One region of the Pantoea sp. SGAir0418 genome, then DNA from elsewhere that is predicted to be linked to it. Evidence: predicted binding sites of a transcription regulator. Region 1 holds the regulator's gene; each other region holds the start of a gene.
The links. Region 1 encodes CRP, which controls carbon source genes, mostly activating them, when cyclic AMP is high. Its sites were predicted from a motif close to ATGTGANNNNNNTCACAT; they were not measured.
Positions count from the first base shown of each region.

Region 2: rbsD (D-ribose pyranase) is a predicted target of CRP. The motif match lies at 1,334-1,351, and genes of this name have one in related genera.
Region 3: cdd (cytidine deaminase) is a predicted target of CRP. The motif match lies at 2,463-2,480, and genes of this name have one in related genera.
Region 4: C1N84_RS18180 (PTS mannitol transporter subunit IICBA) is a predicted target of CRP. The motif match lies at 1,553-1,570, and genes of this name have one in related genera.

Region 1 covers NZ_CP027911.1:306,428-310,146, reverse strand. The annotation lists gene C1N84_RS01320 (phosphoribulokinase) at 1-414, shown strand, start outside; gene C1N84_RS01315 (OsmC family protein) at 485-889, opposite strand; gene crp (cAMP-activated global transcriptional regulator CRP) at 1,194-1,826, shown strand; gene C1N84_RS01305 (YccS/YhfK family putative transporter) at 1,885-3,719, shown strand, end outside.
Region 2 covers NZ_CP027911.1:4,045,897-4,049,615, reverse strand. The annotation lists gene qseC (quorum sensing histidine kinase QseC) at 1-35, opposite strand, end outside; gene qseB (quorum sensing response regulator transcription factor QseB) at 32-694, opposite strand; gene C1N84_RS18855 (YgiW/YdeI family stress tolerance OB fold protein) at 865-1,260, shown strand; gene rbsD (D-ribose pyranase) at 1,433-1,852, shown strand; gene rbsA (ribose ABC transporter ATP-binding protein RbsA) at 1,860-3,368, shown strand; gene rbsC (ribose ABC transporter permease) at 3,365-3,719, shown strand, end outside.
Region 3 covers NZ_CP027911.1:1,481,344-1,485,062, reverse strand. The annotation lists gene metG (methionine--tRNA ligase) at 1-359, shown strand, start outside; gene C1N84_RS06735 (endonuclease domain-containing protein) at 842-1,189, opposite strand; gene C1N84_RS06730 (CidA/LrgA family protein) at 1,341-1,724, shown strand; gene C1N84_RS06725 (CidB/LrgB family autolysis modulator) at 1,717-2,409, shown strand; gene cdd (cytidine deaminase) at 2,534-3,430, shown strand; gene C1N84_RS06715 (NAD-dependent malic enzyme) at 3,589-3,719, shown strand, end outside.
Region 4 covers NZ_CP027911.1:3,907,622-3,911,340, reverse strand. The annotation lists gene C1N84_RS18180 (PTS mannitol transporter subunit IICBA) at 1-1,413, opposite strand, end outside; gene C1N84_RS18175 (DUF3053 domain-containing protein) at 1,847-2,563, opposite strand; guanidine-I (ykkC/yxkD leader) riboswitch at 2,834-2,928, shown strand; gene C1N84_RS18170 (putative urea ABC transporter substrate-binding protein) at 2,992-3,719, shown strand, end outside.

The DNA of each region.
Region 1 (3,719 bases):
GTGGTACCGATTGTTAATCTGGAGTGGATTCAGAAACTGGTACGCGACACCAGCGAGCGCGGCCATTCGCGCGAAGCGGTGATGGATTCGGTGGTGCGTTCGATGGAAGACTACATCAACTACATCACGCCGCAGTTTTCCCGCACGCACCTCAACTTCCAGCGCGTGCCGACCGTGGATACCTCGAACCCGTTTGCCGCGCGTGAAATCCCGTCGCTGGATGAGAGCTTTGTGGTGATCCATTTTCGCGGCCTGGAGGGCATCGCTTTTCCTTATTTACTGGCGATGATCCAGGGCTCGTTTATTTCCCACATGAATACGCTGGTGGTGCCGGGCGGCAAGATGGGACTGGCGATGGAGTTGATCATGACGCCGCTGGTGCAGCGGTTGATTGAAGGAAAACGTATTGAATAGCGCAGGCTAATACGCCAGTTTCGCCGTGAGGAACTGAGATCGGGAGCGCAGGGCCGCGCTCCCGGCTGGATTACAGCTCCACCACTTCGTAGCTGTGCGTTATCTCGACGCCCTTGCCCAGCATGATCGCGACCGAGCAGTACTTCTCCGCGGACAGATCCACCGCGCGCGCTACCGCTTTATCGCTCAGCGCTTTGCCGCTGACAATAAAATGCAGATTGATATGCGTAAAAATGCGTGGCGCTTCTTCGCGGCGTTCCGAGGTCAGTTTGACTTCACAATCGGCGACATCGTTGCGCCCCTTTTGCAGAATCGACACCACGTCAATCGCGCTGCAGCCGCCCGCAGCCATCAACACCATCTCCATCGGGCTGGGCGCTTTATCACCGGAATTGCCGTCCATTAATACCTGATGACCGGATGAGGATTCTCCGAGAAAGGTCAGCCCTTCCACCCATTTCACTCGTGCCTGCATTATTCTTTCTCCTGAAGCGGCGGTTTTGCCGCCAGAGTACGCTTTCACCTGACAAACAGCAATGCAGACGCATCCCCCACCTGCTGAAGCGAGACAACAGGAGACAGGTTGCAAAAGCTATGCTACAAACAGTGCTGAAAATATTTTCGTCACGAAAGACGAAAGCGGGACGAATCAAAAGCATCGCTTACGAATCCACCCCCGAATAACTGTCCCTCACGGGAAACGCTGGACGATTTCACCGCCTGACAGGGAAAACTGCCCCCTGTATTTTGGGCACGATTACAACAGAGGATAATAGCGAATGGTTCTCGGCAAACCGCAAACAGACCCTACACTCGAATGGTTCCTGTCCCATTGCCATATTCACAAATATCCATCCAAAAGCACCCTCATCCATCAGGGTGAGAAAGCGGAAACGCTGTACTACATCGTGAAAGGTTCCGTCGCGGTACTGATTAAAGATGAAGAAGGCAAAGAGATGATTCTCTCCTACCTCAATCAGGGGGATTTCATCGGTGAGCTCGGCCTGTTTGAAGAGGGCCAGGAGCGTAGCGCCTGGGTACGTGCGAAAACCGCCTGCGAAGTGGCTGAAATTTCCTACAAAAAATTCCGTCAGCTGATTCAGGTCAATCCGGATATTTTAATGCGCCTGTCGGCGCAGATGGCGCGTCGCCTGCAGGTAACATCTGAAAAAGTCGGCAACCTTGCCTTCCTCGATGTGACCGGCCGTATCGCGCAAACGCTGCTCAACCTGGCGAAACAGCCTGATGCCATGACCCACCCGGACGGTATGCAGATCAAAATCACCCGTCAGGAGATTGGTCAGATCGTGGGCTGCTCACGCGAAACCGTGGGTCGTATCCTGAAAATGCTGGAAGATCAGAACCTGATCTCTGCACACGGCAAAACCATCGTCGTTTACGGCACCCGCTGATTTCTTCTCACCTACGGCGTGATGGCAACATCGCGCCGTTTCTGTTTACGATGAGCTGATGTGGCGTCGAATCATCTATCATCCGGAAGTTAACTATGCGCTGCGGCAAACGCTGGTGCTGTGCCTGCCTGTGGCGCTCGGCTGGCTGTTTGGCGATCTGCAAAAAGGGCTGCTGTTCTCCCTGGTGCCGGCCTGCTGCAACATCGCCGGTCTGGATACGCCACACAAGCGGTTCTTCAAACGGCTGATTGTCGGCGGCGCACTGTTCGCCAGCGGCAGTTTTCTGATTCAGTACCTCACGGCTTACGCTGTGCCGCTGCCGCTGATTCTGCTGGTGTTGCCGCTGCTGGTGGGCGTGACCGGTGAAATCAGCCCGCTGCATGGTCGTTTGCTGCCCGGCACGCTGATCGCCGCCATCTTTACCTTAAGCCTCGTCGGCCGTATGCCGATGTGGGTCCCGCCGCTGCTGTATATCGGCGGGACGCTGTGGTACGGGCTGTTTAACTGGTTCTGGTTCTGGCTGTGGAAAGAGCAGCCGATGCGCGAGACCCTCAGCCTGCTGTACCGCGAGCTGGCCGATTACTGCGACGCCAAATACACCCTGCTGACGCAGCTGACCGATCCGGAAAAAGCGCTGCCGCCGCTACTGGCGCGCCAGCAGAAAGCGGTCGATCTGATCACCACCTGCTACCAGCAGATGCATATGCTGTCCGCCAGCCGTGATAACAGCCATAAACGCCTGACGCGCGCTTTCCAGGTCGCGCTCGATCTGCAGGAACATATCTCGGTCAGCCTGCACCAGCCGGAAGAGGTGCAAAAGCTGGTGGAGCAGAGCCACGCCGAGGCGGTGATCCGCTGGAACGCGAAAATCATTTCGGCACGGCTGCGCGTGCTGGCCGATGCCATTCTCTATCACCAGCTGCCGGAACGCTTCCACATGGAGAAGCCGCTCGGCGCGCTGGAGAAAATTGCCCGGCAGCACCCGGATAATCCGGTCGGTAATTTCTGCCTCTACCATTTCAGCCGCATCGCCCGCGTGCTGCGCACGCAGAAGCCACTGTACACCCGCGACCTGATGGCCGATCGCCAGCGCCGCCTGCCGCTGCTGCCGGCGCTGCGCAGCTACCTGTCGCTGAAATCTGCCGCGCTGCGGACGGCGGCGCGCTTCGCGGTGATGCTAATGTTCGGCAGCGCGCTGGCGCTGTTCTTCAATATTCCCAAGCCTTACTGGATTCTGATGACCATCATGTTTGTCAGCCAGAACGGCTACAGCGCCACGCGCGTGCGCATTCAGCACCGGGCGCTCGGCACCTTCGCCGGCTTGCTGATCGCCGCGGCGTCGCTGCGCTTTGCTGTTCCGGAGTCGATTGCCCTGCTGACCATGCTGGTCATCACGCTCGCCAGCTATCTGATCACGCGTAAATATTATGGCTGGTCGATGATTGGCTTTACGGTGACGGCGGTGTATTCGCTGCAGCTGCTGTCACTGAATGGCGCGCAGTTCCTGCTGCCACGCATGATGGATACGCTGATGGGCTGCCTGATTGCCTTCGCCGGTATGATCTGGCTATGGCCGCAGTGGCAGAGCGGGCTGCTGCGCAATAATGCGCACGATGCGCTGGAGGCTTATCAGGAGGCGCTGCGCCTGCTGCTCGGTCCGGAGCAGGCGCCGGAGAAGCTGGCGTATCAGCGCGTCAAGGTTAACCAGGCGCACAACGCGCTGTTTAACTCGCTCAACCAGGCGTCCACCGAACCGGGCTTTAACTTTCAGTATCTGAAAGATATGCGCCTGTGGGTGACTCACAGCCAGTTTATCGTCGAGCACATCAACGCCATGACCATTCTGGCGCGCGAGCACACCATGCTGACGCCAAAGCTGGCGGAGCGCTATTT
Region 2 (3,719 bases), 360 kb from region 1:
AGAAAGCCAATGGCCAGTCGCAGGAACAGACTCATTCTGCCGCTCCCAGCGTGTAGCCAATACCGTGCACGGTGCGGATGAACTGACTGCCGAGCTTTTTACGCAGATGGTGGATGTGCACTTCGACCGCGTTACTGGAGACGTCGTCGTCCCAGTTGTACAGTTTCTCCTCCAGCTGTGCGCGCGTCAGTACGCGACCGGGATTGCGCAGGAACAGCTCCAGCAGCGCCAGCTCACGGCTTTTCAGGCTGAGCGGTTCGCCATCAAACGTCACGCTGTGGCTGCCGGGAGCCATCACCACCCTGCCGTGACGCAGCTCCGGCTGCAGCTGACCGTGACGGCGACGAATCAGCGCCTGCAGACGTGCGGCCACCTCCGTCAGCGCAAACGGCTTACACAGATAGTCGTCGGCACCGAGTTGCAGGCCCTGCACGCGCTGGTCCAGCGCATCGCGTGCAGTGAGGATCAGCACCGGGACATCCGCGCCCTGCTCACGCCACTGACGCAGGATGTCCAGCCCGTCGCGCTCCGGCAGCGACAGGTCCAGCACCACGGCATCCCACGGTGCCGCGTTGAGCGCCTGAAATCCGGCTTCGCCGCTGACAAACCAGTCGACGCTGAAACCCAGTTTGGTCAGGCCGACCTTCAGGCCATCGCCAATCAGCGTATCGTCTTCAATTAATAAAATGCGCATGCGTTTCTCCCGGTTATCTGGGGGTTTATACGAAGCAGATGCGCGCTTGTACAGCGTCATTCGCCCGTTTTGGCTTATTTTTCCCCTCTTTTTTTCCCTTAAGATCCTGTTAAGAACCCTGTGGTGAAATAGCTCCCGTAATCCGCACAGACATGGAAATGAGGTGAAAAATGAAAAAGAGTGCAGCGCTGTTCGCCATTATCGCCCTGGCAGCAACCCCGGTGTTAGCCGCCCAGCAGGGTGGCTTTGTCGACCCTAACGCGCCAGCCGCTCAGGCTAAAGCCGGCGGTTTTAAGGCCGATAACAGCAGTGTGGTGACGGTAAAACAGGCCGAAGAGATGAAGGATGACAGCTGGATCACCGTGCGCGGCCAGCTTGATAAGCAGATCGGCGATGAAGATTATCTGTTCCGCGACAGCAGCGGCAGCATGAAAGTGGAGATCGACCACAAACGCTGGAACGGCCAGACCATTACGCCGAAGGATCAGGTCGAGCTGACCGGCGAACTGGATAAGGATTTCAATTCGATTGAACTGGACGTTAAACAGGTGCGTAAACTGCCCTAACCTCCCCTGCGGAGCCACGTCGCGGGCTCCGCCATCCCGCCAAACTCAAATTTTCCCCGGCCCAGGCGAAACGTTTCGATGGCGATCACATTTCCGTGATGCCGTCATTGAGTTGCCATGTACATTTAATACACTGCCAGACAGCGAAACGTTTCGCTGTGGAGTGGAATAAATGAAAAAAGGTCGCCTGTTAAACGCTGAAGTCTCTCATGTGATTGCCCGCCTCGGGCATACCGATACGCTGACGATTGCCGATGCGGGCTTGCCGATCCCGGCCGGTCCACAGCGCATCGATCTGGCGCTGACGCCCGGTACGCCCGATTTTTTACAAGTTGTGGAGGTCATCACGCAGGAGATGCAGGTTGAGAGCGCCCTGATAGCGGAGGAGATCCAACAACACAATCCGCAACTCCACAGCCAGCTGATCGCCGTGCTCGAAGCCTTGCAACAGCACCAGGGGAATGTGATTAGCGTTCGTTACACCAGCCATGAACAGTTCAAACAACACACTCAGCGCAGTCAGGCGGTCATTCGCAGCGGAGAGTGCTCTCCGTATGCGAATGTCATCCTGAGCGCGGGCGTCACTTTCTGAGGCCGCTATGCAACCGTTATTGCAACTCAGGGGAATTGAAAAATCATTTCCCGGCGTGAAGGCGCTCAACGGCGCGTCGCTGGCGGTCTATCCCGGGCGCGTGATGGCGTTAGTGGGAGAGAACGGCGCGGGCAAATCCACCATGATGAAGGTGCTGACCGGCATCTACAGTATGGACGCCGGTTCGCTGCACTGGCTGGGAAAAGAAGTGACGTTCTCCGGGCCGAAAGCGTCTCAGGAAGCCGGCATCGGCATCATCCATCAGGAACTGAACCTGATCCCGCAGCTGACCGTTGCGGAAAATATTTTCCTCGGCCGTGAATTCGTTAACCGCTTTGGCCGCATCGACTGGAAACAGATGTATGCCGCGGCGGATGCGCTGTTAAAGCGCCTCAATCTGCGCTTCAGCAGCCACAAGCTGGTGGGCGATCTGTCGATTGGCGACCAGCAAATGGTAGAGATTGCCAAAGTACTCAGCTTCGAGTCGCAGGTCATCATTATGGATGAACCGACCGATGCGCTGACCGATACCGAAACCCTGTCGCTGTTCCGCGTCATCAATGAGCTGAAAGCGCAGGGCTGCGGCATTGTTTATATCTCCCACCGCATGAAAGAGATCTTTGAGATTTGCGATGACGTCACCGTGTTCCGCGACGGTCAGTTTATTGCCGAGCGCGCGGTGGGCGATCTCAGCGAAGAGAGCCTGATCGAAATGATGGTTGGCCGCAAGCTTGAGGATCAGTATCCGCATCTCGATCAGACACCGGGCGAGGTGCGGCTGCGGGTCGAGCACGTTAGCGGACCGGGCGTAGAAGATGTCAGCTTTACCCTGCGTAAGGGCGAGATTCTGGGCATCTCCGGTCTGATGGGCGCGGGCCGCACCGAATTAATGAAGGTGCTGTACGGCGCGCTGCCGCGTACGCACGGCAAAGTGACGCTTAACGGCCGCGAGATTGTCACCCGCTCGCCGCAGGACGGCCTGGCCAACGGCATCGTCTATATCTCGGAAGACCGTAAGCGTGACGGGCTGGTGCTCGGGATGTCGGTCAAAGAGAACATGTCGCTGACCGCGCTGCGCTACTTCAGCCGCGCCGATGGCGGCCTGAAGCACGCCGAAGAGCAGCTGGCGGTGGGCGATTTTATTCGCCTGTTCAATGTGAAAACGCCGTCAATGATGCAGCCGATCGGTCTGCTGTCCGGCGGTAATCAGCAAAAAGTGGCGATTGCGCGTGGCCTGATGACGCGCCCGGATGTGCTGATCCTCGACGAGCCGACGCGCGGCGTCGATGTCGGGGCGAAAAAAGAGATCTATCAGTTAATTAACCAGTTTAAAGCCGAAGGGCTGAGCATCATCCTGGTGTCGTCGGAAATGCCGGAAGTGCTGGGCATGAGCGACCGCATTCTGGTGATGCATGAAGGCCATCTGAGTGGCGAATTTTCCCGTGAGCAGGCTACTCAGGAATCCCTGATGGCAGCGGCGGTCGGTAAGCAACACAGCGAGGAGTTAGTTGTATGAGTGCCCAAACCTTACCTGCCAGCCGTCGCTGGTTCAGCAAAGCCTGGCTGCTGGAGCAGAAATCGCTGATCGCGCTGATTGTGCTGATCGCCGTGGTTGCCAGCCAGAGCCCGAACTTCTTCACGCTGCCCAACATGTTCAACATCCTGCAGCAGACGTCGGTCAACGCCATCATGGCGGTGGGCATGACGCTGGTGATTCTGACCTCAGGTATCGACCTTTCGGTCGGCTCGCTGCTGGCGCTGACCGGCGCGGTAGCGGCATCGATTGTCGGGCTGGAAGTTAATGCGCTGGTGGCCGTGGCGGCATCGCTGGCGCTCGGTGCCTTCATTGGTGCCATTACCGGTGTGA
Region 3 (3,719 bases), 1.2 Mb from region 1:
GCGGTCCACTGGCCGATGCACCGATTGGCGAGACCATCACCATTGATGACTTCGCCAAAGTCGACATGCGTGTGGCGCTGATCGAGCAGGCTGAGCTGGTAGAAGGTTCCGATAAGCTACTGCGTCTGCAGCTGGATCTGGGTGGCGAGAAGCGCCAGATTTTCTCCGGCATTCGCGCCGCTTATCCGGACCCGTCGGTGCTGGTGGGCAAGATGACTATCATCGTCGCTAACCTGGCTCCGCGCAAAATGCGTTTCGGCGTGTCCGAAGGCATGGTGCTGTCTGCCGGCCCTGGCGGCAAAGATCTGTTTGTGCTGTCAGTGGATAGCGGTGCCCAGCCGGGTATGCCGGTGAAGTAAGGGGTGGTGCGCGCTGGCCCTCACCCTAACCCTCTCCCGCTTACGGGAGAGGGAACCGCTGAGTGCGGGGGTTGGGTTCAGAGCCAGACCTGCACATAGCAAAACACCACACAAGGCTACCTCCTCTCCCGCAAGCGGGAGAGGGAACTGCTGAGTGCGGGGGTTGGGTTCAGAGCCAGACCTGCACATAGCAAAACCCCGTATAAGACTACCCCCTCTCCCGCCTGCGGGAGAGGGCTGGGGTGAGGGGAAAACCGCACCGCGCTCATCGCGCTAACATCAGACAGCGATAAATCTCCGCTATCACCGCCTCAAATTCATTAAACACCTGATGATTCCAGAAGCGCAGCTTTGTGCTGACAGTGGATAGCGGTGCCCAGCCGGCTATGCCGGTGTAGTAAGGGTTGGTGCGCGCTGGCCCTCACCCTAACCCTCTCCCGCCTGCGGGAGAGGGCTGGGGTGAGGGGAAAACCGCACCGCGCTTATCGCGCCAACATCAGACAGCGATAAATCTCCGCCATTACCGCCTCAAATTCATTAAACACCTGGTGATTCCAGAAACGAATTACGCGCCAGCCGCAGCGCTGTAAATACGCCGTGCGCCGGGCATCGTAAGCCTGATCTTCAGGCGCATTGTGCTGTCCACCATCCAGTTCCACGATCAGCGATTGCTCAACGCAGGCAAAATCAACGATGTACCCTCCTACTGGATGCTGGCGGCGAAACTTCGCGCCACACACATTTCGGTTGCGTAAATAGCGCCATAGTTTTTGCTCCGCTTGCGGCATCGCCTTTCGCAGCGCGCGCTGCGGTTGCACGGTGTGGTTCATCGCTGCTCCTTCGCTCTGCCCACCAGCTTACGCCGCTTTGCGCAGCTTCAAAGCAAAGGTGTTGAAATCCTGAATCTGCATTCCAGTGTGATCGCTAGCACGCTAAGCGCTTAATGCGTATGATGAAGCGCCACGAAAACAGGAGCCTGACATGCCCACCGTGCTATCTGCCTGCTGGCGCTATCTGCGCGCCTTTGCCATCGTCTATGCCGCGCTGTACGCCGGCAACGGCCTTGCTGCCCTGCTGCCATTTACCATTCCCGGCAGCATCCTTGGCATGCTGTTACTGTTTACCCTGCTGGCGCTGCAGATTATCCCGGTAACGTGGGTGAAACCCGGCTGTCAGCTATTGATCCGCTACATGGCGCTGCTGTTTGTGCCGATCAGCGTTGGCGTGATGGGCTACACCGATATCCTCAGCGCACAGTTTGGCCCGATTGTCGTCTCCTGTATGGTCAGCACCCTGCTGGTGTTGCTGATTGTCGGCCTGAGCGCCGAGCGCCTGCAGCGTCCGAAGGAGTCCGGCCATGAGTGACGCCTGGTGGTCACTGCCGCTTACTGTGGTGGCGTATCTGCTGGCACGCCGTCTGGCAGCCAGAATCAACCTCTCCATCGTCAATCCGCTGCTGGTGGCCATGGCGATCATTATTCCACTGCTGCTGCTGACGCACCTGCCCTACGCGCGCTATTTTGCTGGCAGCGCGCTGCTTAATCAGCTGCTACAGCCCGCCGTGGTGGCGCTGGCGCTGCCGTTGTATGAGCAAATGCACCAGATTCGCGCGCGCTGGAAAACCATCATCAGCGTCTGTTTTATCGGCAGCATTACCGCCATGGTGTCCGGCACGGCGATCGCGCTGTGGATGGGGGCGACGCCGGAAATCGCAGCCACCATCCTGCCGAAGTCGGTGACCACGCCCATCGCCATGGCAGTGTCGGGCTCGCTACACGGTATTCCCGCCATCAGCGCCATTTGTGTATTGATTGCTGGCGTGCTGGGCGCGGTGTTTGGTCACATGCTGCTGAATCTGTTTAAAGTGCGCAGCAAGTCATCACGCGGGCTGGCGATTGGCAACGCGTCACATGCGCTCGGCACAGCGCGCGCCGCGGAGATTGACTATCAGGAAGGCGCCTTCAGTTCACTGGCGCTGGTAATCTGCGGCATCATCACCTCGTTACTGGCGCCTTTCATTTTTCCTTTGCTGATGCGCTTACTGGGGTAAAACTTGCGAGAGATCTCGCAAAGTTGAAACAAGCCAATCAGCTTGCATTGTCATAGCGACATGGATCACATATAAACCTTGAGGCGGCGCTCCGCCGCTGACGAGTTAATGAGGCCATAACATCATGCATGCACGATTCACTTCCGCTTTCTCTGCCCTGCCCGCTGCGCTGCAGAGCGCGCTTCAGCCGCTGCTGGACGCTGCTGATTTTCATGGCGTGCTGCGACCGCAGGAAGTGGCTCAGCTGCAACAGGCAACCGGTCTGGATGATGATGCGCTGGCACTCGCACTGCTGCCGATTGCCGCCTGTTGTGCCGTGGCACCGGTTTCGCACTTTAACGTGGGCGCTATTGCGCGCGGCATCAGTGGCCACTGGTATTTCGGTGCCAACATGGAGTTTTTACATGCGCCGCTGCAGCAAACGGTCCACGCCGAGCAGAGCGCAGTCACGCATGCCTGGCTGCGGGGCGAAGCGCAGCTGGCGACCATTACCGTCAACTACACGCCGTGCGGGCACTGCCGCCAGTTTATGAATGAACTGAATAGCGGTACGGCGATTCGCATCAGCCTGCCGGGCCGCGCGGTCAGCACGCTGGCCGACTATTTACCGGATGCCTTTGGCCCGGCCGATCTCAATATCAGCGAACGGCTGCTGACGCCGGTCGACCACGGTTTCCTGCCGCAGGGCGATGCGCTGCAGCAGGCCGCGATTGATGCCGCCAGCCGCAGCCATGCACCTTATAGCCAGAGTTATAGCGGCGTGGCGTTGCAGAGCCGCAGCGGCCAGATTTACACCGGGCGCTATGCCGAAAATGCCGCCTTTAACCCGAGCCTGCCGCCATTACAGGCCGCGCTGATTCTGATGAACATGCACAACGAAGCGCTGGAAGAGATTCAGCAGGCAGTGCTGGCAGAAAGCGCCGACGCCACGCTGAGCCAGTTTGATGCCACCCGCACCACCCTCGCCGCGCTCGGCTGCAGCAATTTCTCAGTTACTTTAGTTTCGAAACCAACAGTTTAGTGATCCTTTTACCGCTTTTGTGACCTTCTATTAACAAAAGCTGTACATCTGCAGGAATTTTCATAGGATCGGGCGCCAGAACTTCACAATAAACGGGTCTGGCGTTACCTTCTTGCTGGCGACACGTCAGAAAACACTGCAACCGGAGCAAACACTGCATGGAACTCGAGTACGAAAGTAAACGTCCGCTGTATATTCCTTACGCGGGTCCGATCCTGCTGGAATTTCCGCTGTTGAACAAAGGCAGCGCCTTCTCGCTGGAAGAACGTAACGAATTTAACCTCAATGG
Region 4 (3,719 bases), 500 kb from region 1:
CGCCACCAGACGCTCAGTCAGGTTGGTGTACAGCGCGCTGTCGAGGAAGTTGTTCAGCGAGATGTGCTGCGCCTGTGGCGCCTGACGCATCGCACGTTCGGTCAGATCGCGGTGAGTAATCACCAGATCAACATCGCCCGGCAGCGAGTTAATCGCGCTGTTGGTCACAGAGATATTGCTCAGGCCCGCATCCTGCACCTTCTTGCGCAGCACGCCTGCACCCATCGCGCTGGAGCCCATACCGGCATCACAGGCGACGATGATTTTGCGCACGTGGCTGACGTCAACGCTGCTGGCATCGGCTACCACCGGTGAACCGGCAACGGCCTGGCCTTTTGACTGCGCTTTCATGTCTTTCATGCGCTGGGTCGCCGCTTCGATATCGTCTTCTTCTTTTACTTTGCTGGTTTTCAGCAGAATCGAGGAGACCACGAAGGAGACGGCGAAAGCCGCAACGATAGCCGCGATGTTAGCGAAGTAAGCGCCTTTTGGCGTCATCGCCAGCACGGCCAGAATCGAACCTGGTGAGGCCGGTGATACCAGACCGCCGTTCAGCAGCGTCAGGGTGAACACGCCGGTCATACCGCCGAGGATCACTGCCAGCAGCAGGCGCGGCGCCATCAGCACGTACGGGAAGTAGATTTCGTGGATACCGCCAAGGAAGTGGATGATCGCTGCACCGCCCGCCGACTGCTTGGCGCTGCCGCGGCCGAAGATCATATAAGCAACCAGCACGCCCATACCCGGACCCGGGTTCGCTTCAATCAGGAAGAAGATCGATTTGCCCGCTTCGCTGGCCTGCTGGATACCCAGCGGCGAGAAGATACCGTGGTTGATGGCGTTATTGAGGAACAGGATTTTCGCCGGTTCAACAAAGATTGAGGTCAGCGGCAGCAGGTTGTTCTGCACCATCAGGTTTACGCCGGCGGCGAGAATGTGTGACAGACCTTCTACCAGCGGACCGATAGCGAGGAAGGCCAGCAGCGCCAGCAGCATACCGATAATACCGGCCGAGAAGTTGTTGACCAGCATCTCGAAGCCGCTTTTGATTTTGCCGTCAACCGCGCGGTCAAACGACTTAATCGCCCAGCCGCCCAGCGGACCGGCAATCATCGAGCCAAGGAACATCGGCATATCGGCACCGACGATCACGCCCATGGTGGTGATGGCACCGACCACGCCGCCGCGATCGCCACCCACCAGACGACCACCGGTGAAGCCGATGAGCAACGGCAGCAGGTAGGTAATCATCGGGCCGACCAGTTTGGCCAGCGTTTCGTTAGGAATCCATCCGGTTGGAATGAACAGTGCTGTGATGATACCCCAGGCGATAAACGCACCGATGTTTGGCATCACCATATTACTCAGAAAGCGACCAAAGCTCTGAACCTTGACCTTGACTGATGAGGACATAAACCCACCCCTTATTGAGACGCGCTGCAATAAGAGAGCGCGTTTGTTTTTGTTAAGACGTTACGGCGGGGGCCGTGGCATTACTGTATGCACGCGGACTCTAGCACTAGTTGATTACACTGCGTAGCGTCAGGAAAAAGTGTGATGTATATCACGCTAAATTGGGGTGGGCAGGGGGATTAAAGGTGACTTTGATCACAAAAATACCCTGTAAGAAAGCAACGCTGGCGAAAAAATGCGCGCAACAGCGGTAGGAATGTGACAAAAATCACCTTTCACCTGGGCCGGTTTGTTTCACAAATGTGATTGAGATCACAAACTATTTTTGGTTGAAAATGCGCCAGATCACACTCTGTGCTGACAGAAAAAGGCGATGTAAGGAAGTGACGAAAATCTGAAAAAGCGGGCAGGGGAGAACTGCCCGCTGAGCGGCTTACTGCAAACCGCCCTGTACGGCATTTTGTGCCTGGGTCAGCGCCTGCGTGTTGCTGGCGAGATTGCTCATCAGCGTGTTGTACTGCGTGGCCTGCTCCTGCGTCGGGAACTGAACGCCGCCGTCATTGAAGCTGACGCGCGCGCCCTGCGACTGCAGATAATCGCCGGCCTGAACTGCCGACTGGCTCAGCGCCTGCAGCTGCGGCAGCAGCGGGATCAGCGTGCTGGCTGGCTGCGTCACCACTTTGGCGTACACGCTGTCGTACACTTTCTTCAAATCGTCTGGCTGCTTCAGCGTGGCTTTGCTGCTGTCGGCCTGCATTTTGGCGCTCTGAATCTGCTGCGTCAGCACGCTCAGATTGCCGCTTGCCTGGCGCAGGCTGTCGCGGCGTGTCAGATAATCCTGCGGCACGCGGATGGCCGCCAGCTCATCAACCACCGGGCGCATGCCCTGATCCACCGCCTGATTCACCTGCTGCGAGAAGCCATACAGGATGGCGTAATCACTGGCGTAGTTACCGAAGGTTTGCTTCTGGTTTTCGCTCAGGCTGGGCAGATGTTCACCGCTGCGCATCACGGTGTTTTGCAGAAAATCAGTAAAGGCTTTGCGCTGATCGCCCTCTTTATCGCCGCAGGCGGTAAGCTGCAGCACAAGTAGCACGCCGGCCAGCAGCATGCCGCTACGCATCCAGATGCGGGAAATTCCTGACGCCATAATTCAACTCCTGTTGTGACGATGGCTAAATTCGATTCGCTGGGAAAGGTCCTAAAGAATAGTGCAATGGCCCCGGCTGTACAACGGCTGGTCTGCAGTGCTTCACGCTGGTGCGTGCCTGCTGCACAACTGTGCAGCGCAGCCTGCCTGCGAGCGCAGCGCTGTGCAATAACGCATGTAATTCAGGCTGATAGCAACCTGGCATTGATATTGCCTGCTTTCTGGCAGATGCAGGAGCGATCGCGGGCAACCGACGTCGCCACACAATTTGCAATGGGTCACTAGGGTTCCGATCGCGAGATGCTGGTCCGAGAGTGACCGACCGTCCTCTGACGGTTACACGGCGGGAAAAAAGCCCGGGAGGAAAGCGAGAACGTTGCTCGCCGCCTCCTGCCTGATTTTCGTCCGTTAACGCCAGAGGAATCATCATGATTAAAGCCTGTCTGCGCCTGCTGCTGATTTGCAGCGTCGCCCTGTTCAGCGTTCCGTCGCTGGCCGCCGCTAAACCTTCCTTTAAGCTTTGCTGGTCCATCTACGCTGGCTGGATGCCGTGGGATTACGCCCAGCAAAGCGGCATCGTGAAAAAGTGGGCCGATAAGTACGGCATCGATATTCAGTTTGTGCAGGTTAACGACTATATCGAGTCGGTCAATCAGTACACCGCAGGTGGCTTTGACGGCTGCACCATGACCAATATGGATGCGCTGACCATTCCGGCCACTGGCGGCGTCGACAGCACCGCGCTGATTGTCGGCGACTACTCTAACGGCAACGATGGCATTCTGCTTAAAGGCGCGGACAGCGTCAGCGCGCTGAAAGGCAAACCCATCAACCTCGTCGAACTCTCGGTCTCACACTATCTGCTGGCGCGCGCGCTGGAGAAATCCGGCATGAGCGAGAAAGACGTCAGGGTGGTTAATACCGCCGATGCCGATCTGGTGGCGGCATTTGGTACTGCTGACGTTAACGCCATCGTCACGTGGAATCCGCTGCTGGCGGAAGCAGAGAAGCAGCCGGACAGCCATCTGGTGTTCTCCTCGGCGCAGATCCCGGGCGAAATCCTTGACCTGCTGGTAGTCAACACCGCCACGCTCAACAAATATCCTCAGCTCGGCAAAGCGCTTACCGGTGCCTGGTACGAGACGCTGCACAGCAT